One region of the Viridibacillus sp. NPDC093762 genome, then DNA from elsewhere that is predicted to be linked to it. Evidence: riboswitches for the same ligand, from Rfam matches in the RefSeq annotation. Region 1 holds a riboswitch; each other region holds the start of a gene.

Region 1 (8,103 bases):
ATGCCTTTTAATATACATCTTGAAAATAAACGTGGCGTTATTCCTTCTAAATTAGAAGATACTACTTTACTACCAAAAGACATGTTCAATGCAATGAAAGAATTAATAGAACAAACGAACATCGTTCTCAAAATGCTTATTCCAGGTCTACAGATTAAAATCCATGTTCTTCATACACAAAAATTGAATGATGGATCTGATGGTGTGCTCGTTGAGTTTCTCTCACGAAAAGGGGACATTGAGCTACCTTTGAAATGTGAATCCGAGGGTACGTTGAAGATAATCTCTATCTTAAGTACAATAATTGCTGTTTATAACAATCCCAATGCCTGCGTTATTATTGATGAATTAGACGCGGGTGTATTTGAGTACTTATTAGGTGAACTACTTGAAATTATCCATGAGAATGGAGCAGGCCAATTGATATTCACCTCCCATAACTTACGTATACTTGAAGTACTACCAATTCATAATTTATGGTTCACTACAGCGAATGAAGAGAATCGCTATATGCAATTAAAGGGTGTTAAAAAACTTAATAATCCTAGAGATGTCTATTTGCGTGCAATTCAGTTAGGTGGTCAAGACGAATCAATTTACAAAGAAACGAATGCCTATGATATGAAAAGAGCATTTAGAAAAGCGGCTATCATAAATGAGTAATAAAGCTAAAAAAGTTGTCTTGTTACTAGTAGAAGGTGCCTGTGAAGAAGCTTTATTATACGATCGAATACGTACTTTATTTAATAATAATGAAATTAGATTCGATATTATTAAAGGTGATATTATGGGGGATTTAAACCAAAAGAGCTCCAATATCAAAAACCTAGTTGGAGATCGCGTTAAAAGCTATATTAATAAAATGAAATTAGGCACTACAGATTTATTGGCAATTATCCAAATAGCCGATACAGACGGCTGCTTCATTGATGAATCTGCTGTTATAATTGATGAAAATCAAGGTAGATTAACGCTCTATAACGCTAAAAATATCAGTGTTCCAAATAGCAATCAACAAAACAAAATTATTGAAAGAAACAAATTAAAAAGCAAAAACATTCATACCATGCGGACGCTCAATTCGATTTTATCTGGCAAAGTAAATTACCAAATTTATTATTTCTCTAGAGCACTTGAACATATTTTGTTTAACGAAGCCAATCCCGAAACACGTTATAAAGTACGTGAGGTTGAGGAGTTTTTAGAAAATGAACAAAAGCCAATAGAAGAGTTTCTTTCTAATTTTTTACCCATTTCAACTAGTATGACATTAGAAGAAAAGTATTTGGAAAGTTGGCAAAGCATCTCTGCTGACCTTGCCTCTTTGGAAAGATATACAAATGTACCACTAATGTTCGATTACATGAAAATGATTAACGAGTAACAATAAAAGCCTTGATACCAAGTCATTTTGGTTTCAAGGCTTTTATATTACTCATTCAAGCTTTGGACTGTTGGGTGTCGCTAAATTTTTTTGACGTTTTACTGGATCCAGTTTACGCTCTATGAAACCAAGTATCAAATCTGTTATGACAGCCATCAGTGCTGTTGGAATGGCACCTGCTAGAATAATCGCTGTACCATCCGTAGCATTTGTACCACGGATGATAATTTCCCCGAGTCCACTGCTCCAATGAAAGCACCAATTGCTGTAATACCGATAGCAACCACAAGAGCTATACGAATTCCTGCAATAATTACAGAGAGTGAGAGCGGTAACTCAATCATATACAGCACTTGAATGCGTGTCATTCCCATCCCTCTGCCGAAATCTGTAAGATCCTTATTAATATTATTAATACCTGTATATGTGTTTTTAATAATCGGCAGTAATGCATATAAACCTAAGTTCTTTTACCCCTATCGATTAGGCTCTTTTCTATAACTTTTAATCCCTACAAAAATACTTTGTTTTTCATATTGACTTTCATCTTTAGAAAAAGTAAGATAATTGAAACAATAGAATATTACTTATCATGAGAAGCTAAGGGACTGGTCCGATGAAGCTTCAGCAACCACTGTATAACAGAATGGTGCTACTTCCAGCAAGAGAAATCTTGACAGATAAGGGTGCATACACAACATTTAAGCTCCCTCTTTTATAAATGGGAGATTTTTTATACCTTCAATACATAGTAATTCTATAAGAATTATAAACTTAGAGAAGACGAGGGGATTTATTATGAAAGAGATATTTATAAGAACAGAGCTACAACGACAATGGTTAGATAAACTAGCATTCCTTAAAGACCAAATTACAGGTAGCGCCGCAACTGTAGATGAATTATCTATTTTTCCTAAAGAGAGCTTTAGCCTGCTCCGCAAAATTGGCTATCCTGCAATTACTTTACCGAAAGAATTTGGTGGCGAAGGATTTTCAGTTTACGATATGGTCCTTCTACAAGAAACACTTGCAAGCTACGATGAGAATACTTCACTTTCGATGGGCTGGACTTTAGGGGTTGTAGGCGAATTGTATCAGGAGAAATTGTGGTCAGATGACAAGCTTAATTTCTTTGCAAATGAAGTACAAAATGGTGCTATTGTGAATCGTTCTGTAAGTGAGGCCCGCACTGGCAGTCCCACTCGAGGCGGGCGTCCTGGAACAACTGCAGTTCGTTCTGAAAAAGGGTGGCTTATACATGGACGCAAAATTTTCACTACGGCTTCCCCTGTCTTAGATTATTTTTTAACTTCTGCTTGGATTGAAGAAAAACAACAAGTTGGGTTCTTTTTAATTCATAAAGATACTGCAGGACTATCTATTGAAGAAACATGGGATGTAATGTCCATGCGCGGCACATCAAGTCACGACTTATTATTACAAAATGTTAAAGTAAGTGACTCAGATTTAGTCGAATTACCAAATCATCCAAGCGGAGGTAAAATCAACGGCTGGTCATTGCATATTCCTGCAACTTATTTAGGTATAGCACAAGCAGCTCGTGATTATGCAGTTCACTTCGCAAATCATCATCAACCAAATAGCTTAAATGCACCGATCAGCTCATTACCAAATGTGCAGCATCTATTAGGTGACATTGAGTTAAAACTTCAGCAATCTAGATTTGTCTTATATGGTACAGCTGAAGCTTATGACGACCCAAAACGAAGAGACTCATTGACCAATGAAATTGCCGTCGCCAAACATACAGTGACTAATGCGGCCATTGATATCGTTGATAAAGCAATGAGAGTCGTGGGTGCAAAAAGTTTACAAAACGCTAATCCATTACAACGATATTACCGCAATGTCCGTGCAGGTCTACACAATCCTCCAATGGATGATATGACTATAACAAAATTAGCATTAACAGCTATTGAAGAACAAAAAAGAACGAATTCGATTGTGAATTAATAATAAAAAAAGAAACTTAAAAAGGGGTTATAAAATATGTTCAGTAAAAAACTATTAAAATTTGCCGCAGTCGGTATTACTTCAATTGCAATTTTAGCTGGTTGCTCTACAAGTGAAGCATCTGATTCTAAAGATAAAGGAGATTCATCAAAAGTACGTACGGTGAAAGTCGCCTTTGACCAAGCAAGTAAGCCGATTTCATATATTGACGACCAAGGTAATCCAACTGGATACGATGTAGAAGTGATGAAGCTAGTGGATGAATTATTACCAGACTATAAATTTGAATATGTAGGCACGACTAGTGACGACTTATTAATTGGTGTCGAACAAGGTAAATACCAAGTCGGTGTAAAAAATGCCTTCTTCACAGAAGAGCGTACAGAAAAGTTCATCTACCCTAAAGAATTCCTTGGCTTAAGTAGTGCAGGTTTGGTATTACGTAAAGAAGATGAAAATATTAAATCACTAAAAGACTTTGCATCAGCAGGCTACTCTCTAGCACCAATTGCCGCAAATAATGCTCAATATACAATCATCGATGAATACAACAAAAAAAATCCAGATAACAAAGTAAAACTAAAAGCTGGAGATGCTTTCACTATCGATATTGTTCAATGGGTCAACGAAGGCCGAGTAGATGGTGGTGTAATGATTGAAGGTCCTTTTAATCAGCAAGTTACAGCCAAAGACGGCGCTTATCACAAATTAGCAAATGACATTGTGTACAATGAATTTGCTGTAATTAAAACATGGCCGCTATACAACAAAAAAGAACAGAAATTTGCAGACGCATATGACAAAGCTATAAAACAAATTAAAGAACAACAAAAAACAAATGAATTGAGCAAAAAATTCTACGATCGTGATTTATTTGAAGTACTTGAGCAAGTGGAACGTTAATTGCTTATGCATAAGTAGCGTCCTTAGGCTGTTGAGTAATAAAACTCAACAGCCTTTCCAATACAAAACGAAAATGGTGAGCATATGGAAAAATATTTTGATGCATCTTATATCTGGGAGTCACTCCCTATTTTACTCCCCTTTCTAAAGGTGACATTTATGATAGCAGGACTGTCCATTTTACTAGGTTCCTTTTTTGGTTTATTACTTGCGATAGCCAAATTGGGCAGCAGTAGAATTGCTCAAAAACTTGCAAATGGCTATACAACTATCATGCGTTGTACACCTTCGATCGTGTTACTATTTCTCGTTTATTATGGTGTACCTGCACTAGCTGAAAACTTCGGCCTCAATTTACACGATATTGATACGGCCATATTCGTTATCGTAACTTTCACACTACAATTTGCAGCCATTATGTCCGAAGTAATTCGTTCTTCTTATGATTCAATTGACAAGGGCCAATACGAAGCCGCTGTTAGTGTCGGCCTAACACCTTTTCAAGCCTATCGTCGTATTATTTTTCCACAAGCTTTAGTTGTAGCGTTACCCAATCTCGGTAACGGTATGATTGCCTTATTACAAGAAGGTGCACTTGCTTATACTATCGGGCTTATTGATGTCGTTGGAAAAGCCAATCTCATTATCGCCAGCAACATAAATGCACATGCTCTCGAAATTTTTATCGCTTTAGCAATCATCTACTGGGTATTGTCATTGATCATCGAAAAAATCTTCTCAATTCTTGAAAAATTCTTTAGTAAAGGTAAAAAAACGTTGGAGACAACATAAGGAGGTACGCACATGTCTGAAGGATTAAATTATAAATTTTTGATTGATACATTTTTTGTCGCATTGTCTGGCGTACCAGTGGCCCTACTTGTGACTTTTGTTTCTTTGCTAATTGCTATACCTCTTGCATTTTCACTCGCTTTAACACGTATTTATCGAATACCTTTTATACAACGTTTAGCTCAAGTGTACGTATCATTTGTACGAGGTACGCCTATTATTATTCAAATTTTTATCGTCTATAGTAGCGTTCCATTAGTTTTAACAGCATTATTTAAAAAATATGATATTGCTATGGATGTCTATAAAATCCATCCAATTTGGTATGCCTTTATCGTCTTTTCATTTAGCACTACTGCCATTTTAATTGAGGTATTCCGATCTGCACTGAGCACAGTCAACAAAGGGCAGATAGAAGCTGCACATTCGGTTGGTTTAACGACTTATCAAGCATACCGACGTATCATCATTCCACAAGCACTTGTGGTAGCACTGCCAAATATTTGTACAGCAACCGTCAACCTCATCAAAGCTACTTCCCTTGGTTACGCAATGTCTTTACAGGAAATCACATTGAAAGCTAAGGTTGCTGCAAACGTAGGTTACAACTATGTTGAAGCTTATATAGATATATTCATCGTGTACTTAATCTTATGTAGTGTTGTCGAATACGGCTTCAAATTGTATGAAAAACACTTACGAAAATATAAATTAGCAAATGCTTAAAACTGGGGTGTGATGATATGTTAAATATTAAAAATGTGCATAAATCATTTGGCAATAATGAAATATTAAAAGGTGTCGACTTATCCATTGATAAGGGGGATGTTGTCGTCATCTTAGGTCCTAGTGGTTCCGGTAAAACGACTTTACTTCGTTGCCTTAACTTTTTAGAAAAGGCCGATCAAGGTCATGCTACTTTCGGAGAAATCGATGTAAATTTACATGATGCAAAGAAAAAAGACATTCATGCTATTCGCCAGAAAATTGCATTTGTCTTTCAAAATTACAACTTATTTAACAATAAAACTGCACTTGAAAACGTCATAGAAGGCCTTATTATTGGACGTAAAGTGCCAAAAAATGAAGCTATTGAAATCGGTAAAAAAGCATTAAGTAAAGTGGGTCTTACCGACAAATATGATGCTTATCCAAGCCAACTGTCAGGTGGACAACAACAACGAGTTGGTATTGCACGTGCAGTTGCTTTGAATCCTGATATTATTCTTTTTGATGAACCTACATCTGCTCTAGATCCAGAGCTTGTTGGTGAAGTACTAGCTGTTATGAAGAATATTGCCAATGAAGGCACAACAATGCTTGTAGTTACTCATGAGATGTCCTTTGCTAAAGATGTAGCTAACCGCGTTATCTTTATGGATGGTGGCGTTGTCGTTGAGGAAGGTAATCCTCATGAAATTTTCGTCAACCCTAAAGAAGAACGTACAAAGAAATTTTTAAGACGTGTGCTACCTGAAGATTATTCATTCTTTATTTAAATTCAAAAACGCCCACCTCTAAGTTTTATAAGAGGTGGGCATTTTCTATTTCATTTATTTACGTTTCCATAGTACTAACATCGAAATTGTAATCAATGTAAAACCGATAAAAGATAAAAATGGAATCGTTACAAAGCCAAACCAATTAATATATTGCCCTGAGCAAGGTACTCCATTTGTGCATGTACTGAACTCATGCATGGATGGTATCTTTTGTAATGCATAATGATAGCCAGAAAGAAGCATCCCAAAAGCCGACATCGGAAGCACATATTTATAAATCGCTTTATCATTCCTATAAAATGCCATCCCTAAGAAAAAGACAAGTGGGTACATTAATATACGCTGATACCAACAAAGTGTACATGGGATAAAACCCATTTGTTCACTAAAAAACAAACTACCCATCATGGCTATAATCGACGTTATCCAGCCAAAAAGGAGCGCCTTATTTACCATTAGCAGTCGCCTCTTCTACCTTTTTCACAAAATCATCGTATGTGTTTCCAGTGAATTGTTTGCCATCAATATAGATACTTGGTGTTGATTGGACACCGAGATTTTTTGCCATTTGCATATCTTTATCCCATGCTTCTTGTCCCGCATTTTCACCAAAAGCTTTCATTACCTTTTTAGTTTCTTTCTCAGTGGCTATTTCAGATAATGCTTCTTCTAAAAAGTCCTCAGTATATAAATCTACTTTTTCATAAGATAAATCTGTTGGTTGTTTACTGAACAGTAGCTCATGGAAAGCCCAAAACTTCTCATTTCCCAACTCTTTATAGACTGTTTCAGCAAATTGAGCAGATCGATTTGAATCAATATTAATAAAAGAATAATTTATAAAGTAAAACTTAGCTTTCCCTGTTTCAACAAAGTCTTTATAAATAACAGGGACCATTTGATCATTAAAATCTTTACAGTTTGGACATTTATAATCGCCGAATTCAATAATATCTACGGGTGCTGATGCTTCACCTAAAAACGGTTGCCCTTTATAATCAATTTCTGCCGATTTTTCAGCAGAATTCGTTAAAACAATAATACCTACGATACAAACTACTACTACACCTACAAACCAAAATATTTTCTTAGACATTAATAAGCACTCCTAATCAAGACTACATTACGTAGTGTATTGGGGTAAAAAATTTACGCCAAGGCGTAAATAAATAAAGAACAAATAAAACTAAAAATCGCTAAAGAGATTACTAACATTTTCACTGGTAAATTCCATTGAATTTCTCTTAACGGATCTAAAATAAAGCCAATTCGATAGTTAACAGATGTATCCGCAAATGATGCATAAGAAAAAGGCATTTTTTCATACTTACTTACTTTTAACATCTTCAACAAGGCACTACCCAAGTGCACAGATGTCTGCTGTTTTTCAATAGCATATTCATCTGCAAGCAATTCCTTCATGATCTTATATTTCTGATTACACCAATCTAAAATCGGAATATACCACATTGTAGATGAACAGAGTTCCATTAAAAAGATTTTAAGTGGATCTCGATTTACCTTATGGTACATCTCATGTGAAATAAC
Region 2 (8,103 bases), on a different contig from region 1:
GTTGGAAAAGCAAAAAAAGGATCTTTAGCAACTATTCGTCCTGATGATCTTGGAGCATTAGTTGTGAAAGAGACATTACAAAGAGCAGGTTATGAAGGGGACATAGATGATTTAATTCTTGGCTGCGCTATGCCAGAAGCAGAACAAGGGATGAATATTGCGCGTAATATAGGAGCGCTTGCTGGGCTACCTGATACAACACCAGCTGTAACAGTTAATCGATTCTGTTCATCAGGTTTACAATCAATCGCTTATGCTGCAGAACGTATTATGCTTGGACATTCAAAGGCTATTATTGCAGGCGGTATTGAATCTATGAGTCTAGTACCAATGATGGGTAATGTGATTAGACCTAATGCGACTTTAGCGGAAACTGCCCCACAATATTATATGAGTATGGGGCATACAGCGGAAGAAGTGGCTAAGAAATATGATGTTAGTCGTGAGGATCAAGATGCCTTTGCTGTTCGTTCACATGAATTAGCGGCAAAAGCAATTCAAGAAGGTAAATTCGTCGATGAAATCGTTCCAGTGGAAGTCGTGCAACGATACGTGGATGCGGGGAATAATTTGCAAGAGAGAAAATTCACTTTTGATATGGATGAAGGTGTACGTGTTGGTACATCTCAAGAAACACTTGCGAAATTACGCCCAGCGTTTTCAGTAACTGGAAGTGTAACAGCAGGTAATGCTTCACAAACTTCAGATGGTGCAGCAGCAGTACTTGTTATGGACCGTGAAGAGGCTGAAGCACAAGGCTTAAAGCCAATGGCGAAATTTTTATCCTTTGCAGTAGGTGGAGTCCCTCCTGAAATTATGGGGATTGGCCCAACAGTTGCTGTACCGAAGGCGCTGAAAATTGCGGGCCTATCTATTGAAGATATTGACCTATGGGAAATTAACGAAGCATTTGCTTCACAATCTATCCAAGTGGTACGTGAACTAGGCATCGACCTTGAAAAGGTGAATGTAAATGGTGGTGCAATTGCATTAGGGCATCCGCTTGGTGCTACAGGTTCCATCCTAACATTGAAGTTAATTCATGAGTTAAAACGTCAAGGCAAAAAGTATGGTGTAGTAACAATGTGTATCGGTGGCGGTATGGGAGCTGCTGGCGTATTTGAAATTCTATAAATAACACACAAAAGGGGAGCGATTATTATGACAGAGAAATTAGCGAATATCATTAAAGGCGGTAGCTTTTTAACTGAAGATGTAGAACTTGATCGTGTATTTACGCCAGAAGATTTCACAGAAGAGCATAAAATGATTGCTAAAACAACAGAGGACTATGTGCAAAATGAAGTATTACCAGTCGTCGAAAACTTAGAAAATCACGAGTTTGATCATTCCGTACGATTATTGAAAAAAGCTGGTGAACTGGGCCTTTTAGCTGCAGATGTACCTGAAGAATATGAAGGACTAGGCTTAGACAAAGTAACATCGGCATTAATTGCTGAGAAAATGTCAGTAGCTGGCGGATTCTCGATTACACACGGTGCACATGTTGGAATTGGTTCATTACCAATCGTATTATTCGGTAATGAAGATCAAAAACAACAGTACTTACCTAAGCTTGCATCTGGTGAGTTAATTGCAGCTTATGCATTAACAGAGCCAGGTTCTGGATCGGATGCATTAGGTGCTAAAACAGTGGCAAAATTAAATGCAGAAGGCACACATTATGTATTAAACGGCGAAAAGCAATGGATTACAAACGCTGGTTTTGCTGATGTATTCGTCGTATATGCGAAAATTGATGGAGATAAATTCTCAGCATTCATAGTAGAACGCAATTATCCAGGTGTTTCTGTCGGTGCAGAAGAAAAGAAAATGGGGATTAAATCTTCTTCAACTCGCACACTGATTTTAGAAGATGTAAATGTGCCAGTGGAAAACCTACTTGGTGAAGTAGGTCGCGGTCACATTATTGCATTTAACATTTTGAACATCGGTCGTTACAAATTAGGTGTTGGCTCAATTGGTGCATCAAAGCGTGCTCTTGAATTAGCGATTTCGTATACAAACCAACGTCAACAATTTAAAACACCTATTTCATCTTTCAATTTAACGAAAGAAAAATTATCAACAATGGCTTCAAAATTATACGCTACTGAAAGTTTAATCTACCGTACAGTAGGATACTTTGAAGATCGTATGGGCCAATTAAGTGAAAACGAACAAAAAGACGGCAAAGCGATTGCAGCATCAATTGCAGAATATGCTATTGAATGTTCTATCAATAAGGTTTTTGGTTCTGAAACACTTGACTATATCGCAGATGAAGCGGTGCAATTACATGGTGGATATGGTTTCATGCAAGAGTATGAAGTAGAGCGCATTTACCGTGACTCACGTATTAACCGAATTTTCGAAGGAACAAACGAAATTAACCGTTTTATCATACCGGGCACATTTATGAAAAAAGCAATGAAAGGTGAGTTACCTTTATTGCAACAAGCGCAGAGCCTACAACAAGAACTATTAATGCTAATGCCTGAAGAAATAGCTAATGAGCCATTAGCACAAGAAAAATATCTTGTAAAAAATGCGAAGAAAATCGCTCTATTAGCATCTGGTCTTGCTGCACAAAAATATGGCCCGAAATTAGATGCTGAGCAAGAATTACTAGTGAACATTGCGAATGTCGCTAACCAATTATTTGCAATGGAATCTACTGTGTTACGTACAGAAAAAGCTATTGCTCGTGATGGGTTAGATAAAGCAAGCCAAAAATTACTATACACTCAAATTTTCTGTCAAGAAGCATTTGAAGAAATCGAAAAAGAAGCAAAAGAAACAATCATTACAGCTGTTGACGGAGACAATGCTCGTATGATGTTATCTGCACTTCGCAAACTTACTCGTAACAATCCTTACAATGTCATTGCGAAGAAACGTGAAGCATCAGTTAAACTGATTGCTGCAGAAAAATTTGTTGTCTAAAATAAGCTAGTTGAGAATCCGAACACAACTATTGTGTTCGGATTTCTTGCTTGTAGACTATACTCCCACTACAATAGAATTAAATAGTTTGGAAAAAGGAGCATGTATATGTCTATTTTATTTATTCAATATCCAAAATGTACAACTTGTCGTAAAGCAAAAGCATGGTTAGACGAAAATGGGGTAAACTATACAGATAAGCACATTGTTGAAGAAACACCTTCTAAAGAGGAATTAAAACAGTATCTAGATGCTAGTGGTTTACCATTGAAGAAATTTTTTAATACTTCAGGTATGAAGTATAGAGAGTTGCAATTGAAAGATCGACTGGCTGATATGTCGGAAGATGCGCAATTAGAATTGCTTGCATCAGATGGTATGTTAATCAAGCGTCCAATCGTTACAGACGGTAAAAAAGTGACATTAGGATTTAAAGAATCAGACTTTGAACAGACATGGAAATAACACAGACATATGCTTGTTTTTACACTGGAAATATGTCAAACTTAAAGTGAAATTAATTACATATTTGGAGGGGTATTCATGAGCACACCAAAAGACTTACGCTATTCTGAAGAACATGAGTGGGTAAAAACTGAAGACGGAAAAGTACGTATCGGTATTACACATTTCGCACAATCAGAACTAGGTGATATCGTTTTCGTTGAACTTCCACAAGTAGGCGACGAATTAGTAGCAGACGAGCCGTTCGGCAGTGTTGAATCGGTAAAAACTGTATCTGAACTTTACGCTCCGATTTCTGGTAAAGTTGTTGAAATTAACGAAGAGCTAGAAGAAAGCCCAGAATTCGTTAACGAATCACCATACGAAAAAGCATGGATGGTTGTAGTAGAACCAGCAGATAACGCTCAAGTTGATGCATTATTAACTGCAGAACAATACGAAGCAATTATCGAAGAATAAGATCTAAAAACGCCGTGCATTTGCTCGGCGTTTTTTTAAACTTGGTAAACGGCAAAAAGTATTTGTTAGGAGGGTATATATGACTTTTAACAAGCTGATTATCGTGGAAGGGCGCCAAGATAAGTTGCGAATTGCGCCAATATTAGCAGAGAACATTCCGATAATATGTACGAATGGAACAGTTAGTGCGAGCCGATTAGAAGAAATCTTGGCACCATATGAGGACTGCGAAATGTATGCATTTTTTGATGCTGACTCATCGGGTGATAAGCTCCGTGCTCTTTTTAAAAGAGAGTTCCCAAATGCTCGTCATCTACACACCTCCTCTACTTATAAACAAGTAGAAGCTACTCCTAGAAGACATTTAGCTAGAATATTATTGGCGGCAAATTTTACAGTTCATAAAAAATATCTAATAGTATAGGAATGAAGAAGATGGAAGAATGGTCACGTGAACAATGGGAAGAAACTATGAAAACCACCTCGCTTTCGGCTTTTTATTTATACACACCATTATGTGGAACGTGTGCAGTTGCATCGAAAATGATGGAAGTAGTAGAGCATGTCGTAAGCCATATTCCTATTGGTAAAGCGAACTTAAATTATATACAAGACGTAGCATTTGATTATGAAATTGAAAGTGTCCCTTGTTTAATTATTTCAGAAAATGGTAAAATCCGCGATAAAATCTACGCATTTCAATCAGTACCTTATTTATTTGAAAAATTACAATTAAATGATTGACGTTAAAGTAATAGCGTGATAAAGTAGCAATCATAACTAATTAAATATTGTCGTTACTCTTATTTAGAGAGGTGGAGGGAAGTGCCCAATGAAGCCCGGCAACCGTCATATTTATATGGCACGGTGCCAAATCACACAAAGTATTTACTTTGGAAGATGAGAGAACGGTTTTACGTATATAGCTTTGCGTTGAACCCTTCTGTTAATCTGCAGAAGGGTTTTTTTAGTTTCTAAGAGATGCCAGTAGAAAGTGCATACTTTTTAGTTTTAAAATAAAGGTGGTATGACAGTGATTCAGTTAGAAAATGTTATGAAAAAATATAAAACCGCTAACGGAGAATTAACCGCTGTCAAAAATGTGAATTTATCTGTTGAAGACGGAGAAATATTCGGCATTATTGGATACAGCGGAGCGGGTAAAAGTACGCTCATTCGGTTATTAAATGGTTTGGAGCAACCGACAACCGGTAAAGTTGTTGTGAATGGTCAGGAAGTATCGTCGATTAAAGGAAGTGCGTTACGTAATGCGCGTCAAAAAATCAGTATGATCTTCCAACATTTCAATTTACTTTGGTCACGCACTGTAGAAGAAAATATAGCATTTCCATTAGAAATTGCAGGTTTATCTAAAGCGGAGAGTCAAAAGAAGGTATTAGAGCTTATTGAATTAGTTGGTTTAAAAGGAAGAGAGAAGGCATATCCTTCTCAATTATCAGGTGGTCAAAAGCAACGTGTAGGTATTGCTAGAGCACTGGCAAATAACCCAGAAGTATTGCTTTGTGATGAAGCTACTTCAGCACTTGATCCTGAAACAACGGATTCGATTTTAGATTTACTAGTCGATATCAATGAAAAATTAGGCTTAACTATTGTACTTATCACACATGAGATGCATGTCATTCGTAAAATTTGTCATCGCGTGGCGGTAATGGAAGCTGGACAAGTTGTTGAGAATGGTGATGTCCTAGATGTATTCCAATCACCACAAGCAGACGTTACAAAACGATTTGTTTCTCAAATTACAGATACGATTGAACGTAAAGAATCAATTGAACAAATTATTGAAAACTACCCATCAGGAACACTTGTAAAATTAATGTTTGTAGGCTCTTCAACTGGCCAGCCAGTTATTTCACATTTAAGTCGTGAACTTAATTTAGACGTGAATATTGTCCATGGTAATATTTCGCAAACGAAAAGTGGACCATATGGAACGCTGATTATACAGCTAGATGGCAATAATGATAATGTACAAAAAGCAGTCACATATATGAATGAACATGGAGTAAAAACGGAGGTGATCGAAAATGCTTAATGATCTCTTCCAGAATGTACAATGGGACAGAATGTGGGAAGCAACTATAGAGACACTGTATATGACAGGCGTTGCTACAATTTTCACATTTGTCATTGGTTTAGCTTTAGGTATTTTGCTGTTTTTGACAAGCCCTCAGCAATTATGGGCAAATAAATTAGTAAGTTGGTTAACAGGTTCGATCGTGAATATTTTCCGTTCGATTCCATTCATTATTTTAGTGATTCTATTAATACCATTTACGAAGCTATTATTAGGCTCAATTCGAGGTCCCAATGCCGCATTACCAGCATTAATCATTGGAGCAGCACCTTTTTATGCACGTATGGTTTTAATTGCGTTAAAAGAAATTGATAAAGGTGTCATTGAAGCGGCACGTTCGATGGGTGCCAAAACTTCTACGATTATCGGTAAAGTGTTAATCCCAGAATCATTACCCGCATTAGTTTCGGGTATTACTGTAACAGCTATTGCACTTGTTGGTTACACAGCTATGGCGGGTGTTATTGGGGCAGGCGGACTGGGGACATTAGCGTTTTTAGACGGTTTCCAAAGAAGTCAAAGCGATGTAACTTTTGTTGCAACAATCCTTATTTTAGTAGTGGTATTTGTTATTCAATTTGTCGGTGACCTTATTACGACGAAGATTGATAAAAGATAATTTAAGCTTATACGGGTAAAACCGATCACATATAACTAAACAGTAAAAAGGAGCGTTAAGAACATGAAGAAACTTGTAGCAGGAATCCTTACAGGAGTGTTAGCCCTAAGCTTAGCAGCTTGTGGTAAATCAGAAGAGGAATTAGTAATCGGTGCAGCTAATACTCCGCATGCTGAAATTTTAGAAAAAGCAGAGCCCTTACTAGAAAAAGAAGGTATCAAGCTTAAAATCGAAAGGTATCAAGATTATGTTTTACCGAACAAAGATCTTGAAAATGGCGATTTAGATGCAAACTACTTCCAACATATCCCTTATTTAGAGCTTCAGAAAAAGCAAAATGGATATGATTTTGTTAATGTTGGTGGAGTGCACATCGAGCCAATCGGTATCTATTCTAAAAAATATAAAAAACTCGAAGATCTTCCAGAAGGCGCAACAATTCTTCTAAGTAACTCAGTTTCAGACCATGGACGTATGTTATCACTACTTGAAGCGAAAGGTCTTATCACATTAAAAGAAGGTGTAGATAAAACTGCAGCCGAAATTAAGGATATCACTAAGAACCCAAAAAACTTAAAATTTGATGCAAACACTGCACCTGAAATGCTTGTACAAATGTATAAAAACGACGAAGGTGATGCAGTATTAATCAACTCTAACTTCGCTATTGACGCAGGTATAAGCCCAGGAAAAGACGCAATTGCATTAGAAGATAAAGAATCAGAGTACATTAATGTGATTGCTGTTCGTAAAGAAGATGAGAATAACGAAAAGATAAAAAAATTAGTTAAAGTACTCCATTCAAAAGAAATGCAAGACTATATATTAAAAGAATGGAACGGGGATATTGTTCCTGTATCTGAATAAGAAAGAATTGAAACACCCAAGCTGAATAAGCTTGGGTGTTTTTATGTATTTATAAGATAAATAACAATATTTAGGGATTATGCTACATGAATATTGTAAACCATGCAATTAGTTGATTAACACAATATTAATTTTAATAATTTGAAAATACTTAATATTCCGGATTATCGTTGTGCTATTCACTTTAATAAGTGGGTGTGATAGAGTGTGCATATACTTTTAGAAAAGACATATGTATTTATCGGGAGGACATTTTATGAAGATCAAGTTTGGTTTATTGCCACGAATTATCGTCGCGATAATTTTGGCAGCGTTACTAGGTACTATTATGCCGGAAGATGGCGTTCGTATATTTGCTACATTCAATGGTATATTCGGAAATTTCTTAAACTTCGTTGTACCGTTATTAATCGTCGCATTTATTGCACCGGGAATTGCACAATTAGGTAAAGGGTCTGGAAAACTGTTAGGATTAGCTACTTTCTTTGCTTACTTTTCTACTTTAATAGCTGGATTCTTTGCATTCTTTGTTGCTTCAAATGTTTTACCTAAGTTAATTTCAACTTCGGGTAGTGAACAATTTGCTAATCCTGAGGAATCATTGGCGCAAACATTCGTAACAATTGAAATGCCTCCACTTATGGAT
Region 3 (8,103 bases), on a different contig from region 1:
CAGGTGGATGTTTTTGGTGTATGGTGAAACCATTCGATCAGCAAGAGGGCATTGAGTCTGTCATATCTGGTTATACTGGGGGACATACAGAAAATCCGACTTATGAGGAAGTTTGTAGTGAAACTACGGGACATTTTGAAGCTGTACAAATCACTTTTGATCCAGCAATTTATCCTTATGAAAAGTTAGTAGATCTTTACTGGACTCTAATCGATCCAACAGATGCTGGTGGTCAATTTTATGACCGCGGACAGTCATATATGACAGCCATTTTCTACTATGATGAAGAGCAGCGTGAAATAGCTGAAGCATCAAAAGCTGCATTACAAGAATCAGGAAAATTTAAAGCACCAATCGCTGTACAAATTCTACCAGCAACAACGTTTTCCCCAGCAGAAACTTATCATCAACATTATTACAAAAAGAATCCAGCACATTATGAGCGGTATTCAATTGGCTCAGGACGAGTTGCTTTCCAACAACAGCATTGGGGGACAAAATCATGAATAAAGAAGAAAAGTTGAAAACATTAACACCAATGCAATATCATGTCACACAAGAGCATGGGACAGAACCACCATTCCAAAACGAATACGACAGTCATTTTGAAGAAGGTCTATACGTGGATATTGTATCTGGGGAACCCTTATTCCACTCAAAAGATAAATTTAATGCAGGTTGTGGCTGGCCAAGCTTTAGCAAACCTGTAGAAGGTGCTAGCATACAAGAAAACTTCGACACAAGCTTTGGCATGCGCCGCACAGAAGTACGGAGTGGAGATGCTGATTCACATTTAGGACATGTTTTCCCAGATGGTCCTCAGCCAACAGGCTTACGTTATTGTATTAACTCTGCAGCATTGAAATTTATTCCTAAAGATAAATTACAAGAACAAGGCTATGGAGAATTTTTAAAGTATTTTGAATGAAAATAAAAAATGACAGTCCACATTTTGTGGGTTGTCATTTTTTGTGTAGAAGACAGTGAATAGACTACAAAGTGTAGTTACTGCTGATTGAATATAAAGAGAGCGACAAACAATATGAAAACAGAGATTTTAAAAGTTTACTTTCTTATACAAATGAAATGTTGCTTAAAAAAGAAAAACTCTTAATTGTGAATATAGAAATTACATTGTTATTAGATAAACAAAATACACAAGTTTAGAGTTGTTATGCTCATTGGAAGATTGGGAGATATATTTATCAAGTTTTTTTCGAGTGTCGTTATTTCTCAAGAGGTTCTTTTGTATTATCTTTGCTTCTATGATATAAGATTACGGTGGTCAGTATAGTCCCAGCTGTTATCCAGATGGATGTTTTTCCTAGATAAGTACTAAAAAGGTCTCGATTAGAGCGCCACATATAAAGGAGAGAATGATGGCAGTAAAACCTATAAATTTCCTTATCGATTTTGGATCATGTTTCACGAATGCAGCATAAGAAGCTTGAGTTGCGGTTCGTATTTCTTAGAAGCATCTCTGTTTTTTATCATCAGACAATATAAGTATCAAAAACCAAAACTAGATTAGACTTTTACCCACTATTCTAAAGCAACAAACATAGAGGAAACAGCATTTAAAAAAGAAAAAAACCGCTCCACCAAATCAGTGGAGCGACTCATACAATCATCTATTTATTGCCTACAACAGAGAGTGCTTTCGCTTTTGCAAAAGCTTGCTCAAAATCAGCTATTAAATCGTCGATATTTTCAAGACCAGCAGAGAAACGTAAAAGACCATCTGTAATACCACGTTTTTCGCGTTCTTCTTTGGGAATAGCTGCATGACTCATTGTGGCTGGATATGAAAGAATCGATTCTACGCCGCCAAGACTAACTGCGAAAATTGGAATTTGAACATGTTCAACAAATGCTTTAGTGATTTCGCGGTTAGGTAATTTAAATGACAATACAGCTCCAGTACTTTTTGCCTGTTTTGCATGGATGTCATGGCCTGGATGGGATTTCAAGCCAGGGAAATGAACTTCTTCTACTAACTCATGAGCATCTAAATAATGAGCAAGTTTGGATGCTGATGCTGTCGATTGTGTTAAACGCGCATTTAAAGTTTTAATCCCTTGAATTAATGAGAAGGAATCTTGTGCACCTAAAATGGCACCGAATGAGTTTTGCATGAAGTAGATTCTGTTACCAAGCTCTACGTCTTTTGTTACCGCAAGCCCTGCAATAATATCACTGTGTCCTCCTAAAAACTTAGTGGCACTGTGCAACACTACATCTACACCAAGGTCTAATGGACGTTGGTATAAAGGCGTCATAAACGTGTTATCTAAAAATGTTAGAGCTCCATTTGCCTTTGCAATAGCTACAACACCTTCAATATCAGTAATGCCTAGAAGGGGGTTAGCTGGAGTTTCTATATATAATACCTTTGTATTTGGACGTATAGCCGCTTCTACTGATGTTAAATCAGAGAAGTCAGCAAATGTGTGGTCAATGCCAAATTTTGTTAACACTTGTGTTACAAAACGGTATGTTCCACCATACACTTCAGATGTCACAACAATATGGTCGCCGGCTTCTAATATCATAAAGGCAGAAGCGATGGCTGCAATACCTGAAGAGAATGCAAATCCGCGTGTACCCCCTTCAAGTTCAGCAATTGTTTTCTCTAATGCATCACGAGTTGGATTACCAGAACGACTATAATCATATGGACCAAAGGAATCGAAATGCTCCTGATCGAATGTAGATGACAAATAGATTGGTACATTAACTGCACCTGTTTTTTGCTCGTAATCACCGCGGGTAGATGCGGTGATTAAACTTGTTTCAATATTTTCATTAATTGAACTCATACGATGACACCTCTTTTTCTAAGGTAGAAAAAACTTGTTGTAAATCCGCGATTAAATCTTCTGCTTCCTCAATACCGACAGAGAAACGAAGTAAGGAGTCATCAACACCGCGTGCAATTCGTTCCGCTTCAGGAATATCCGCATGTGTTTGTGTAGTTGGATATGTGATAAAGCTTTCAACACCACCCAGACTTTCGGCGAAGACAATTAATTTCAAGCTTTCTAAAAACTTACCAACCCATTCTCCTTTTTGTAAACGGAAGGATATCATGCCGCCTTTACCAGCAAACAGAACGTCTTTTACTAAAGGTTCTTGTTCTAAATAAGCCGCAATTTGCTTAGCATTTTCGGTATGTTGTTTCATGCGAAGATGTAATGTTTTCAATCCCCGTAGTAGTAGCCAAGAGTCGATTGGAGCCAGTGTTGCACCAGCAGCATTATGGTTTGTGAATAGTTTTTCGCTAAGTTCTTTGCCTTTACTTACGACAAGACCAGCTAGAACATCATTATGACCACCGATGTATTTAGTTGCACTATGTAGAACTATATCAGCTCCTAGCTCGATTGGGCGTTGATAGTAAGGTGTTAAGAAAGTATTATCAACGATTAATAATAAACTATGCTTTTTCACAAGCTTAGCATAAAGTTCAATTTCAAATTCCTGCATTAATGGATTGGTTGGGGTTTCAATGAAAATAGCTCGAGTATTTTCATTAATTAAATCTTCAACCTCTGATACAGAAGAAAATTTTGCATAATGAGATTTGATTGAATATTGTTCTTGGTATTGGCCGAGTAAACGGTATGTGCCACCGTAGATATCCTCAGGTAAAATAATTTCGTCACCCGATTTAAAAAGGGATAGAACTAACTGAACAGCTGCCATCCCGCTACTACAGGCGAAGCCAGCATCACCAGATTCTAATTTAGCAAAACCTTCTTCTAGGACGGTACGTGTCGGATTTTTTGTACGTGTATAGTCAAAACCAGTTGTTTGGCCAAGCCCATCATGAGTATAGGCAGTTGACAGGTAGATTGGTGTGTTTACAGCACCTGTTTTGGAATCGGTATGATTTCCTAGCTGAACTAATTGTGTAGCAATGTTTTTGTTTGTCATCATGTCATCATCCTTTATAAAAAAGTAAAAGGCCCTCAAAGGAAGAGGGCCTTCAAAATATGAAGTCAATTTCCTTATCTACAAGACTACGTCTACTGGAATTAGCACCTTGCCGCATTTAGGGTGGTTGCTGAGATATCGACGGGCCAAGTCCCTCCATCTCTCTTGATAAGTAAGTATATTCAATTGTTTGAAAGTTAATAATAATGAAATTTTAACATGTGAAGGTGATAATATCAACCTTATTTAGAAGCAATTATTATTTGAAAAGTTTATAAAATTCTATTTGTGGTACAGTTTTTATATGAATATGCTATTATTGCATAGTTGAATTGGAAGGTGACAAGATGAATTTAAATAACATTGCTGTCAATCAGCTATTGCTAGAATTTAAATTTGACGAAGCTCAAATGAAGCTAGAGCAAGCAGTAATGGAAAACAGAGACATACAATCACTCCATAACTTAGCATGTTTTTATATTAGAGATACAGAAGAATATTACAAAACTTTACCACTTTTAGCTGAAGCAATCGAAAAACAGCCGAAGCATTATTTTCCTTTTGCTTTACTTGGTGAAATTTATTTGAGAATGGAAAAATACATTTCAGCCATCAGGATTTTAGAATATGCTTTAAAGATGAAAGATACTGAAGTAGTCCATGCGAACTTAGCTGCCGCATTTTATAATATAAAAAATTATGAAAAGGCAGCAGAACATTATAAAAAGTCAGCAACTGATGGCGATTTTTTGAAATATGCGGAAATGGTTTCATACCTCCAGTTAGACGATTATGATTCGGTACTTAATGCCCTGAAAAAAGTTAATGCAAATGATGAAAATTATATGGGTGAAGTAAACGTAGCTGAAATTTATGCACAAATTAACTACTTTGATGAAGCGATTCCTCTATTTGAAATAGGATGGAGAGAAATTGTTAGGTCTTATGATTGGGTAGAACATTATGTTTATGCACTCATTCAATTAGGTAGAGTAGAAGAAGCCGCAGATATTTTAGACCAGATGAAAACAGAAACGACTGATGAATTGGTAGAAAGTAAAGCAAGGGCAATGAATGAAGAGTGGATAGAGGAGAATATTAAAGGATCCATTATGGACTTGCAACATACAAATGAAAAATATAATACACTAATTGCTCGAATTTTGAAGGGCTACCGCCCTAGAATATTATTCGAGCCATATTATGTTTCACAATGTTATCTTTACGGATGCAAAGTACATGGTAATAGAACCTATGATGAATATGTCAATATGTAATGGGCTGAGAGATAATGGAATATCACTCGGCCCATTTGTTTAAATACTGCCAATATCTGAAGTGATTTCATGATAAATACTATGAAAGGTTGTCTTGGTAAGGTGTAGGGAAGCGGGAAGAAAGGTATGGACTTTGTAATTTCTAATAAAGCGAAATCAATAGTAGGAATAAAAAAACTTGCAATCTCATTAGAGCTTGCAAGTCATTTTATGTGAACACTATACTTTGAATTCTCCAACTACTTTTCTTAACTCATCTGCCTGATGAGATAGTTCTATCGCTGACGCTGTAATTTCTTGCATTGAAGCAGAGCCTTCTTCTGCGGAAGCTGCAGAACGCTCGGTACTCATTGCTGTATTTTCAGCAATTTGATTTACTTCTATAAATGATACAGCCACTTCTTGGCTATAGCTTAAAGTTTGCTCAATTTGAACTACCATTTTGTTAATAATGGCTACAGTTTCGTTTGTCTGTTTGATAATTTTATCTAAGGAAGCATTTGTTTCATTTGTCACCTCAACACCACGGATGACGTTTTGTACACCATCATGGTTTTGAGTGACAATAGCTTGAACTTCGGATTGAATTGATGAAACGATTCCCGTAACTTCCCGAGCTGCTTTTTGAGATTGCTCAGCAAGCTTTCGAACCTCATTGGCAACGACAGCAAATCCTTTACCATGTTCACCAGCTCTGGCCGCCTCAATGGCTGCATTAAGGGCAAGTAAGTTTGTTTGTTCCGAGATATCAGTAATCGTACGAATAATGGAAGTAATTTCGGATGATTTTTTACCTAGTGCTTCAACGATTTCTGTTGTATTGGCCATAGTTTCTTCTATTAACATCATCACATTTGATGACTGTTCGACAGTTTTTCCGCCAAGCTCAGCAGCGACTTTCATCTGATCGGTTGCTGTTTTCACATGTTCCGCATCTGTACTTAAATAACGAGCCGCTTCTTCTAATAAATTCATCTTTTGAACTGCGTTATTCATTCGAAGCATCGTTTGTTCGCTACCTTCAGCGATTTCGCCTGTTGTATCAGCAATTGATTGTATAATATTCGAATTTTCATCTGCTGAAGCCATTAATTGTTGTCCACTAGCTGAAACATTCTCGGCAAGTGTACTCACGCGTTTTACTAATGATGAGATAGACGTGATTAACACATTTGTACTATTGGCAATTTCTGCGAATTCATCTTTTGTCTTTACTTTTACGCGTTTTGTCAAGTCACCATTAGCTTGTGCGATATCTAAAATAGATGTATTAATTGCTGATGTATTACGTTTAATTGAACGGAACAAGATAGTACCCGTTACAATAGTCAAAATAATAGATGATATTGTTAAAATTAAGAAAATTATCATTGCAAGTTCAGTTTGTTGTTCAAGTGATTTAATTTGCTCGTTGTTTTTCTTGGTTAATACTTCATTGATCATTTCAATATGCACATCTATATAACTCATAGCTGTTTTGCCATTTCCAGCGAGAACAAGTTTTTGAGCATTTTCAAGGCCAGAATTTTGACGTGAATCAATCAGTCGCTTCGAATACTGAATATAATTGTCATAAAATTGGTCAATGGAAGTAATTCGGTCTAGCTCTTCTTTACGATCAGAGAATATTTTTTGAAGATCTAATAAATTTGCTTCAATGCGATCTTTATCCTGACTATATTGTCTTAAGAAATTATCTTTTCCCGTAATAATATAACTTTGTTCAGAGTTTGATAGTTTCGCAATATCCGCTGCTAAACTATTTACTTTCATCTGTTCTACTAGATTTTTCCCTGTGAACACCTTTAATTCATTTTGGAGGTTAGACATATTTGAATAGGAAACAACAAGCATTGCTGATAGAATAATGATGAGTATAAAGAAGTTAATAATGATACGGCCGCGAATCATTTGGAAAAAGTTCGATTGTATAGGTTCATGAACTTCAATGTTTTTTTGCTTCTTTTTTATTTTAAAAAGTGAAGCAATTGAAACTGATGACTTAATAGCGCTTTGATTTTCACGTCTCTTTACATTTCCACTACTTTTTCTTGATTTTATAACCAATTTGTCACCAACTTTCCATATTTCTATTGAATAATGTTCATTTTACTTCTTTATGAGAGAATATTCTATACTTTTTGAAAAATAAATCATTACTAAGTAACTATTAGGAGGGAGATATTTATGAATCAATCGTTCTATAGTTTTGTACAAACATTTCGTGGTGGTGGAAAACATGATGAGAAGTCTATGTTTGCAGATGCGGCTTTTCACGATCATAGCTTTCCTAAACAATCAACAGATTTTCATATACTTTCGAGATATATCGAAGAAAAAGTAGATGAAGAAATGAGTGCGCGCGTTTTTGATGAACTTTGGTATTTATATGAGTTAAAATACAACTAAAATAAGAATAATTAAACAAAAGTTGGACAAATTGATAAATGTAATTATTTCAAAGGATATGTTAGATAATATTTGTCAGAGGTCAGACTTTCTTGGTACAATACTTGTAGCATCATAGCCAAATTATAGAAATATGATGAATAACAATACTATTGAAAAGAGTGATACTAATGAGTGTTCATATTAATGCAAAACAAGGCGATATCGCAGACATCGTACTTCTTCCTGGCGATCCACTTCGTGCAAAGTACATTGCTGAAACTTATTTAGAAGATGTTACATGCTACAATGAAGTACGTAATATGCTTGGATATACAGGTACATACAAAGGTAAACGTGTATCGGTACAAGGTACTGGTATGGGTGTACCTTCAATCTCTATTTATGTAAACGAATTAATGCAAGAATACGGTGTTCAAAAGTTAATCCGTGTAGGTACTTGTGGAGCAATTCAAAAAGATGTTAAAGTTCGTGACGTCAT
Region 4 (8,103 bases), 100 kb from region 1:
GTAATAACGTTACAACCATTTTCAATTGCAAGTGATGAATATTTAAATGCTGGTTCTTCCCCAACTATTGCTTCAAATACAACTTGTAAATCTGGAATAGCTAAAATTTCTTCAAAGTTATCTGTAATTAACTCTTGTGGTGCATTTGAACGTGGTTTAGTCACGTCACGCACTAAAATTTTAGCAATTTCAATATCTACTCCTAATGTTTCCTTAAACTGTTCACGCTTTTCATTAATGATATGATAAATGCCTTGCCCTACAGTACCAAATCCTAGTATTGCTACCTTTACTGCTGCCATATGATCGCCTCCAAAAATAATATTACAATCGTACACTCAATTTCCAAATTGTTTTTAAAATCTATCTAGCATTGATGACATCAAAGTCAGGTGTTAAAACTCATTTTGTAGTTCCAATTCTGTCTGTGTTTCAGCACATCACCATATGATATGGACTTCCAATTAATTCAGAGAATAAGACGTATCGCTATTTACTAATTATGTTGCTGTACAACTGTATTGATCTCCTTTACAGCGTATCTCACCCATAATCCCCTTACGAATAGTTTTTCAAATAGCGTTTAGCAATTTTATCAATTACTAATACACTGTGCTTCAATTTTTTTACTTATTGATGATTCTAGACTATAAATGAACAGATTACAAGAAAAATCTTTCCTGGAAGGACAATTGTTTTTCTCAGAAGGTCATATAAGATGAGAATAACAACACTTTAGCTGTATTTTGAAATTTAAGATTAAATGTCACTAGTTTTAAAATAACGATTTAAAAAGAAAAAAGGACGACATAATGCCCCTCGTCATCCTTTGTCTTAGCCTTTTCTTCATTAATAAATACTTACTTTGTTACAACAGCTTCTGTTACTTTTGCAAAAGCATTATCTAGTGCTTCAATAATATCCTCAATTGCTTCTAAACCAATTGATAAACGGACAAGTTCTTCAGATACACCCGCTAGAACTAATTCTTCTGCACTTAATTGTTGGTGTGTTGTAGATGCTGGATGGATAATTAACGACCGTGCATCACCAACATTTGCTACATGCGAGAATAACTCAATGTTATCAATTAACTGGCGACCAGCTTCACGACCACCTTTAATACCGAATGTTAATACTGAGCCAAAGCCATTTTTTAAATACTTTTTCGCATTTTCATGAGTGGCACTGTCTTCAAATCCATTGAAGCTAACCCACTCAACATTTTCATGACCACGCAAGTATTCAGCTACTTTTTGAGCATTCTCATTATGTCGTGGTACACGTAAATGTAATGTTTCAAGTCCTTGAATTAACTGGAATGCATTGTCAGGACTTAATGTTGGACCAAAATCACGTAGCAATTGTACGCGTAATCGAGTTGCGAATGCAGCACTTGCAGTATCAACACCGTAGCGAATACCATGGTAAGATGCATCTGGCTCTGTATAGTCAGGGAATTTCCCTTGTGTCCAATCAAATTTACCAGCATCGACAGCAACACCACCGATTACTGTACCATGGCCACCAATCCATTTTGTTGCAGAGTGCACTACAATATCAGCACCGAACGCTATTGGATTTGAACCATATGGTGATGGAAATGTATTATCAACAATTAATGGAATCTCATTTTCATGTGCGATATTTGCCAAAGCTTCAATATCCACTACAGTTAAACTCGGATTACCGATTGTTTCCACATAAATTGCTTTTGTATTTTCTTGAATCGCTGTACGGAAATTTTCTGGGTCTCTTTCATCTACAAATGAAGCTGTAATGCCATAGCGTGGTAAAGTATTGGCTAACAAATTATATGTACCGCCATATAAACTACCTGAAGCAACAATATGATCGCCTGCACGCGCAATATTTAAAATTGAAAACGAAATAGCAGCCATTCCTGAAGATAGTGCTACTGCCGCTGTTCCACCTTCTAATAGAGCAACGCGTTTTTCAAATACATCGACAGTTGGGTTCATAATACGAGAATAAATATTACCGGGTTCTTCAAGTGCAAATAGTTTTTGAGCATGCTCCGTACTATTAAAAGCATAAGCAGTTGTACGATAAATTGGTACAGCACGAGCACCTGTTGTTGGATCTGCCACTTGGCCACCGTGTAATAATAAAGTTTCTGGACGTAAATTTGTCATCATTCATTCCTCCTAAATGTTTTTTTGAGATGGCAAATCGGAGGTGTGAGGAGGATTTTTTGGAAAAATAAAAACCCTCTTCGCTAAGAAGAGGGTTGCATAAGCAATTTTTCCTCCCCTTATCTGTCAGATCCGATTAAAAATCTGTAGGAATTAGCACCATTGTGAGTTCGTCACTCACCGGTTGCTGGGCATCGCAGGGCCTATCCCTCCGCCGCTCTTGATAAGAGTATTTGATTCAGTTCCATCTTGTTGACAAGTATAGAAGATATCTCGAACTAATGTCAATACTTTTATTTGTTTTTTCTGAACATTAAATTTAATAGCTATGATTTTATGAAAGATGAATTTAATTTAAGTAGACTTTAAAATATGTTAGCCTAAAGATAGAAAATAAATATATATTATTTAACAAAGGGGATTCAGATAATGACAAGAGAATTACTACGTAGTCACGCTTCTGTACGTAAATATACAGGCGAACTTATTTCTAAAGAAGTAGTTTTAGATTTAATTGAAACAGCACAAATGGCAGCGAGCTCGCATTTCGTACAAGCTTATAGCGTTATTTGGGTTACAGATGAAGATAAGAAGAAAAAACTTGGAGAACTTTCTAATAATGAATTCCAATTCGGAACAGCGGGTGCTTCATTTTTATTTTGTGTAGATTTTAAACGACTGCAGGTTGCGGGACAAAAGAATGGTGTAGAAATTATTGCTGATACTGCAGAGAACGTACTTGTGGGTGTAGCAGATGTTGCACTTTTCGCTCAAAACTTCGTTATTGCTGCTGAAGACCAAGGTTACGGTATTTGTTATATTGGTGGAGCGCGTAATAATCCAAAAGAAATTAGTGAATTATTTGGTCTTCCTGAATACGTATTCCCATTGTTTGCTATGACGATTGGTGTACCTACGAAACGTAATGAAACAAAACCTCGTTTACCAGTTCAAGCTGTACTACATGAAAACAATTATGATGTAGAACAATATGACACATTGTTAGATGAGTATGATGCAACAATGGAAGGTTACTATGCAAGTCGTGGGTCGAATCGTAAAATGGCCAATTGGACAAAACAAATGGCGGATTTCTTAATAGAACAGCGTCGACCACATATCAATGAATTTTTAGCACAAAAAGGCTTCACTTGGAAGTAAGGGACATAGCTCCGAAATTAGGGATACCTAGTTTTAGAGCTTTTCTTTTTGAGTTCAACCTATTATAAGTTGTTTTACTACACCTCAATTCTTTCACCTATTTATAATCCCATTAAAAAACCTGCCACTATTTAGTGGCAGGCAGGCATTTTATTCTTTTACTAAACCTTCAATTACTAGCTCTTTTACAGGTAGGAAGACTTCGCCTGAATTGATATATTTCACTTCGACTGTGTCACCTTCTTGTAGATAAATTGCTAGTGGTACAACTTCTGAGCTGACGCTATAGTTATCTTTGTTATCTAACATAAACGACACTGTTGTAAAGTCGCCATTTTTTTCTTTATAAACGCGGACAATTTTTCCTTTAATAGTAGCTTGCTCTTGCTTAGAGCTACCGTTTACTGAACTGCCTCCACGACTTAGGATAGCTTTATATTGTCTTAATGCCTCATTTGGAGTAGCTCCTGAAACTGAAAGCTCAGGATTAGCAGCTGAGACGATGAAATAATTTTGTAAGAAACCGTTTGAATCGAGCACTGGTGTTAACCAGCTTGCTTCACCATAGAAGTTGTAGATGATTGGCATTTGACCATGCCACTTTTTCTCGATAAATTTCTTTTCGATTATTTGTAATGCTCCTTGAGAATCCATGTACGCTTCCTCTTGGTTCCCCGTGTAATACGTTGCCTCTCCAGTTCGGCCATTTGTTAATGAATAACCGAGCATTGAATCGACACCTTCTTTAGGACTTGTAAAATCTGTGAAGTAGTACATATCACCATTTTCATCAAAGATTGGGCTAACATTAGCTTCCGTTCCTTCATCCGAAGGTAATTTCACATCTTTTTTCCCAAATTTACTATTCCAGAAACCGTGAACATAGTTACCAAAATAGCTATTTTGAAGGCTTACTGCTTCCGGTGAAACTGCACCGTCGATAAATGTTGGTACATCTTTTAAAGCAAATGTCTGAGATTTACCTGTTTTTGCATCGACCATAACAATACCTTCTGCATCAAAGCCGTTACGCGCTGTGATGAATTTCCCATATGAACGAATATAATATGGTTTACCATTATCATCAACTTCAAGTTGAGGCTCACCGTAGAAAATTTTCGTTGGATTTTCTAAACGAATATGACGCTCAACATTATTGTTTAAAAATGAAGAAGTTGTATATTTCATTTCTGATTTGATGAACTTTGGATTATCTGAAGAATCAGTAGCACTCATTTTAAAATAACCTGGTGTTACTTTCCCCTTCGTCCATTTAAAGAAGCCTGAGAATTCAACAGGCGCAATATACACAAATTCGCCGTTAACCTTCTGAATTTGCAAACTACCTAATTCATAGTAGCTTGTATTTGGTACTTGGCTAAAAGCCTTTTTCATTTTATTACGAGCAAATTTTGGCGGTACGCTTGCAGGTGTTTTTGTTTCATCAAATGCCTTCAGTTCCACTTTTTGTGTCATTTCAGCTGATGTGTATTTTTCATTTGCATTAAATAATGGCGCTGCCAAAATATATACACCAAAACCTAAGCTTCCTAAAAACAGAATACCTTTCAAATTACGTTCTATACCACTTGCAGACCAAGCTCCAAGCGCTGTTAAAACAATTATCACTGGCCATAAAAGTGTCCAATTTTGATCAATTATTAGAACATAGTAAATTGTTGCTGTCGCTATAAATGCAACTATGAATACGAAAATAAAGAATTGGATTTTGAATTTAGCTTTCAAATCTCCATCTTTTGTTTTACTTGTTATCGGTACGATTAATAGTCCAGCTACTGCTGCAACTATCGCCGACATTATTAATGTAGCAATCATTTTGATCATCCTTTCACATATCTATTTTACGATACAATCTTCAGAAAGTTTCAGTTATATTTAATAAAAGAAAGGTTTTATTTATTTTAAGCAAGAATACTATTTAATGAAAGGAGGTGAGAATATGAAACAAAAGATTCTCATTAGCTTAATCATAATTTTAGGCATCATTTATATTTTCTTTATACCTGCTGAACCTACTATTGTGAAACTAAGCTTTAAAATTATTCCAATGCTTCTCATTATTTGGTTAGCTTCTCTTCAAAAAGCATCTCCCAATACAAGTTATAAAACTTGGTTACTACTCGGTTTATTCTTTTGCATGATTGGCGACGCAACACTCCAATGGTTTTTATTAGGTTTAACTAGTTTTTTAATTGGCCATATTTGCTACATCGTTGCATTTATACAACTTAAAGAAAAAGTGATTGCTAAACCTGCAGCTACCCTTTTATTACTTTATGGAGGGTTTATGGTTATTTGGATTGCTGGGACTGTTTTTAAATCTGGAGACATCATATTAGGTGTTGCTGTTATCGCATATATCACTGTTATTTTAACAATGGGATGGACAGCTATTCAGACAAACTCGAAGCTTGCTACAATTGGAGCACTATCATTTATTTTCTCAGATTCAATTTTATCGATTAATATGTTCATTACTGATGTACCTTTTTCTCATGCACTTATTATGGTGAGCTATTACGGTGCTCAGCTATTATTTGCTATTAGTATTTCTTATTATTCCGTCATCCGAAAGAAAGTGTTAGAATAATGACAATGCTTTTACAATAAGGGGGATATTCCAAAATGAAAGAAACCGTGATTGAAAGACTAGTACGTTATGCACAAATTGACACACAATCTGATGCTGAAAGCGAAACAACTCCATCAACTGAAAAACAATGGGATCTACTTCATGTACTTGAGAAAGAATTGGCCGAAATCGGTATGACTGAAATATCTCTTGATGAAAATGGATATCTATTTGCTACACTACCAGCTAATTCAGACAAACGATTACCAACAATTGGTTTCCTAGCACACGTTGATACAACTACTGATTATACTGGTACAAATGTTAAACCACAGCGTCACGACAATTACGATGGTGGAGATATTCAATTAAATGAAAACACAGTTCTATCTCCCAAAAACTCACCAGAGCTTGCCAATTATGTAGGGCAAACATTGATCACTACTGATGGTACTACACTACTTGGTGCTGATGATAAAGCGGGTATTGTTGAAATTATGACAGCTATGGAATATTTAATTGCTAATCCTGATATTAAACATGGTAAAATCCGAGTTGCCTTCACACCTGATGAAGAAATCGGCCGTGGACCACATAAATTTGATGTTGAAGCATTTAATGCTGATTTCGCTTATACAATGGATGGTGGTCCATTAGGTGAATTACAGTACGAGAGCTTCAACGCAGCTGGAGTAAAAGTAAAAACTTTCGGTGTGAGTGTACACCCAGGCTCTGCCAAAGATAAAATGGTCAACGCTATTACAATGGCTATTAAATTCCAATCTTATATGCCTGCAGATGAAGTACCCGAGAAAACATCTGATCATGAAGGTTTCATTCACCTAATGAACTTCAACGCCCATATCGAAGAAGCAAGACTTTCTTATATCATTCGATACTTTGACCGAGAAGAATTTGAATCAAGAAAACAATTATTTAAAGAAGCTGAAGCTAAAATTAAAGCTGAATTCGGTGAAGATGCCATTACTATTGAAATAGCAGATCAATACTATAATATGGCCGAAAAAATTGAACCACAAAAAGAAATTGTTGATGTAGCCTTTAAAGCAATGGAAAATCTAGATATCAAACCTTTAATTTTGCCAGTACGTGGTGGTACAGATGGATCTCAACTCTCATATATGGGAATGCCTACTCCGAATATCTTCGCTGGTGGCGAAAATATGCATGGTAAATTCGAGTATGTCTCTGCTGAAACAATGGTTAAAGCTACTGAAGTTATCATAGAAATTGTCCAATTATTTGAACAACAGGCATAAAGTGTATTAATAGGTAGGTGGTATTTTGAAGGAAATTGCTTTAGGTGTTTTAGCGTCATTATTTTTTGCTGTAACTTTTATATTCAATCGAATAATGGAGTTAGATGGTGGTAGCTGGCTATGGAGCTCATCATTACGTTACTTTTTCATGATTCCCTTTTTGCTAGTTATTGTGATGTACCGTAAAGGCGTACAACCAATGACAAAGGAAATGAAAAAACAACCTAAAGCTTGGCTATTATGGAGCTTTGTAGGGTTCGTCCTATTTTATGCACCGTTAACATTCGCTGCTGCTTATGGACCTGGTTGGCTCGTATCGGGTACATGGCAATTTACAATTGTTGCAGGAGTATTATTAGCACCTCTTTTTTTCATACGACTTGGTGAAAAAGCTATACGACAGAAGATTCCTATTTTGTCACTGCTTATATCGTGCATTATTTTAGTAGGGATTATATTAATTCAAATCCCTAGTGCTAAAACAGTATCTGCAGAAAGCTTAATGCTAGGCATCTTGCCAGTTATTGTTGCAGCGTTTGCTTATCCACTTGGCAACCGTAAGATGATGGATGTTTGTGATGGTCGCTTAGATACCTTTCAAAGGGTTCTTGGCATGACCATCGCTTCGCTTCCTGCTTGGATTATTTTAGCTGCTATTGCTCTAATAACAGTGGGGTTTCCTTCTGCTAGCCAAGTGATTAATTCACTTTTTGTTGGGATTAGCTCTGGTGTTATTGCGACGATCCTTTTCTTTATAGCAACAGATCGAGTCCGTAATAATCAAGGAAAACTTGCAGCCGTCGAAGCTACTCAATCGACTGAAATTCTATTCGTTATTGCAGGAGAGATGATTATCTTAGGTATTCCTTTACCAGAGCCACTCGCCCTATTCGGCTTAGCTGTTATCATCATC

What was found. Region 1 has a riboswitch for S-adenosylmethionine ahead of ACQKM9_RS07875 (acyl-CoA dehydrogenase family protein). Riboswitches for the same ligand answer to the same signal wherever they lie in the genome.
Region 2: linked by a shared signal. The riboswitch ahead of ACQKM9_RS15555 (methionine ABC transporter ATP-binding protein) and the one ahead of ACQKM9_RS07875 (acyl-CoA dehydrogenase family protein) in region 1 are both predicted to bind S-adenosylmethionine.
Region 3: linked by a shared signal. The riboswitch ahead of ACQKM9_RS12895 (methionine biosynthesis PLP-dependent protein) and the one ahead of ACQKM9_RS07875 (acyl-CoA dehydrogenase family protein) in region 1 are both predicted to bind S-adenosylmethionine.
Region 4: linked by a shared signal. The riboswitch ahead of ACQKM9_RS07395 (O-acetylhomoserine aminocarboxypropyltransferase/cysteine synthase family protein) and the one ahead of ACQKM9_RS07875 (acyl-CoA dehydrogenase family protein) in region 1 are both predicted to bind S-adenosylmethionine.

What each region holds. Positions count from the first base shown of each region.
Region 1 is NZ_JBNNUK010000004.1:192,030-200,132, forward strand. It holds gene ACQKM9_RS07860 (AAA family ATPase) at 1-663, shown strand, start outside; gene ACQKM9_RS07865 (hypothetical protein) at 656-1,384, shown strand; partial or broken gene ACQKM9_RS07870 (ABC transporter permease) at 1,436-1,842, opposite strand; SAM riboswitch class I at 1,969-2,071, shown strand; gene ACQKM9_RS07875 (acyl-CoA dehydrogenase family protein) at 2,183-3,358, shown strand; gene ACQKM9_RS07880 (transporter substrate-binding domain-containing protein) at 3,395-4,261, shown strand; gene ACQKM9_RS07885 (amino acid ABC transporter permease) at 4,346-5,053, shown strand; gene ACQKM9_RS07890 (amino acid ABC transporter permease) at 5,066-5,779, shown strand; gene ACQKM9_RS07895 (amino acid ABC transporter ATP-binding protein) at 5,797-6,552, shown strand; gene ACQKM9_RS07900 (disulfide oxidoreductase) at 6,607-7,011, opposite strand; gene ACQKM9_RS07905 (DsbA family protein) at 7,001-7,651, opposite strand; gene ACQKM9_RS07910 (M56 family metallopeptidase) at 7,705-8,103, opposite strand, start outside.
Region 2 is NZ_JBNNUK010000013.1:57,950-66,052, reverse strand. It holds gene ACQKM9_RS15585 (acetyl-CoA C-acetyltransferase) at 1-1,134, shown strand, start outside; gene ACQKM9_RS15580 (acyl-CoA dehydrogenase family protein) at 1,162-2,946, shown strand; gene ACQKM9_RS15575 (arsenate reductase family protein) at 3,055-3,411, shown strand; gene gcvH (glycine cleavage system protein GcvH) at 3,490-3,870, shown strand; gene ACQKM9_RS15565 (hypothetical protein) at 3,950-4,294, shown strand; gene ACQKM9_RS15560 (thioredoxin family protein) at 4,306-4,614, shown strand; SAM riboswitch class I at 4,671-4,777, shown strand; gene ACQKM9_RS15555 (methionine ABC transporter ATP-binding protein) at 4,904-5,929, shown strand; gene ACQKM9_RS15550 (methionine ABC transporter permease) at 5,922-6,590, shown strand; gene ACQKM9_RS15545 (MetQ/NlpA family ABC transporter substrate-binding protein) at 6,654-7,457, shown strand; gene ACQKM9_RS15540 (dicarboxylate/amino acid:cation symporter) at 7,714-8,103, shown strand, end outside.
Region 3 is NZ_JBNNUK010000009.1:105,922-114,024, forward strand. It holds gene msrA (peptide-methionine (S)-S-oxide reductase MsrA) at 1-506, shown strand, start outside; gene msrB (peptide-methionine (R)-S-oxide reductase MsrB) at 503-928, shown strand; gene ACQKM9_RS12890 (aminotransferase class I/II-fold pyridoxal phosphate-dependent enzyme) at 1,632-2,810, opposite strand; gene ACQKM9_RS12895 (methionine biosynthesis PLP-dependent protein) at 2,806-3,936, opposite strand; SAM riboswitch class I at 4,008-4,111, opposite strand; gene ACQKM9_RS12900 (tetratricopeptide repeat protein) at 4,284-5,213, shown strand; gene ACQKM9_RS12905 (methyl-accepting chemotaxis protein) at 5,433-7,280, opposite strand; gene ACQKM9_RS12910 (YozE family protein) at 7,401-7,622, shown strand; gene deoD (purine-nucleoside phosphorylase) at 7,793-8,103, shown strand, end outside.
Region 4 is NZ_JBNNUK010000004.1:88,627-96,729, forward strand. It holds gene ACQKM9_RS07390 (homoserine dehydrogenase) at 1-302, opposite strand, end outside; gene ACQKM9_RS07395 (O-acetylhomoserine aminocarboxypropyltransferase/cysteine synthase family protein) at 861-2,156, opposite strand; SAM riboswitch class I at 2,273-2,386, opposite strand; gene ACQKM9_RS07400 (NADPH-dependent oxidoreductase) at 2,586-3,317, shown strand; gene ACQKM9_RS07405 (hypothetical protein) at 3,468-5,153, opposite strand; gene ACQKM9_RS07410 (lysoplasmalogenase) at 5,278-5,928, shown strand; gene pepT (peptidase T) at 5,964-7,190, shown strand; gene ACQKM9_RS07420 (DMT family transporter) at 7,216-8,103, shown strand, end outside.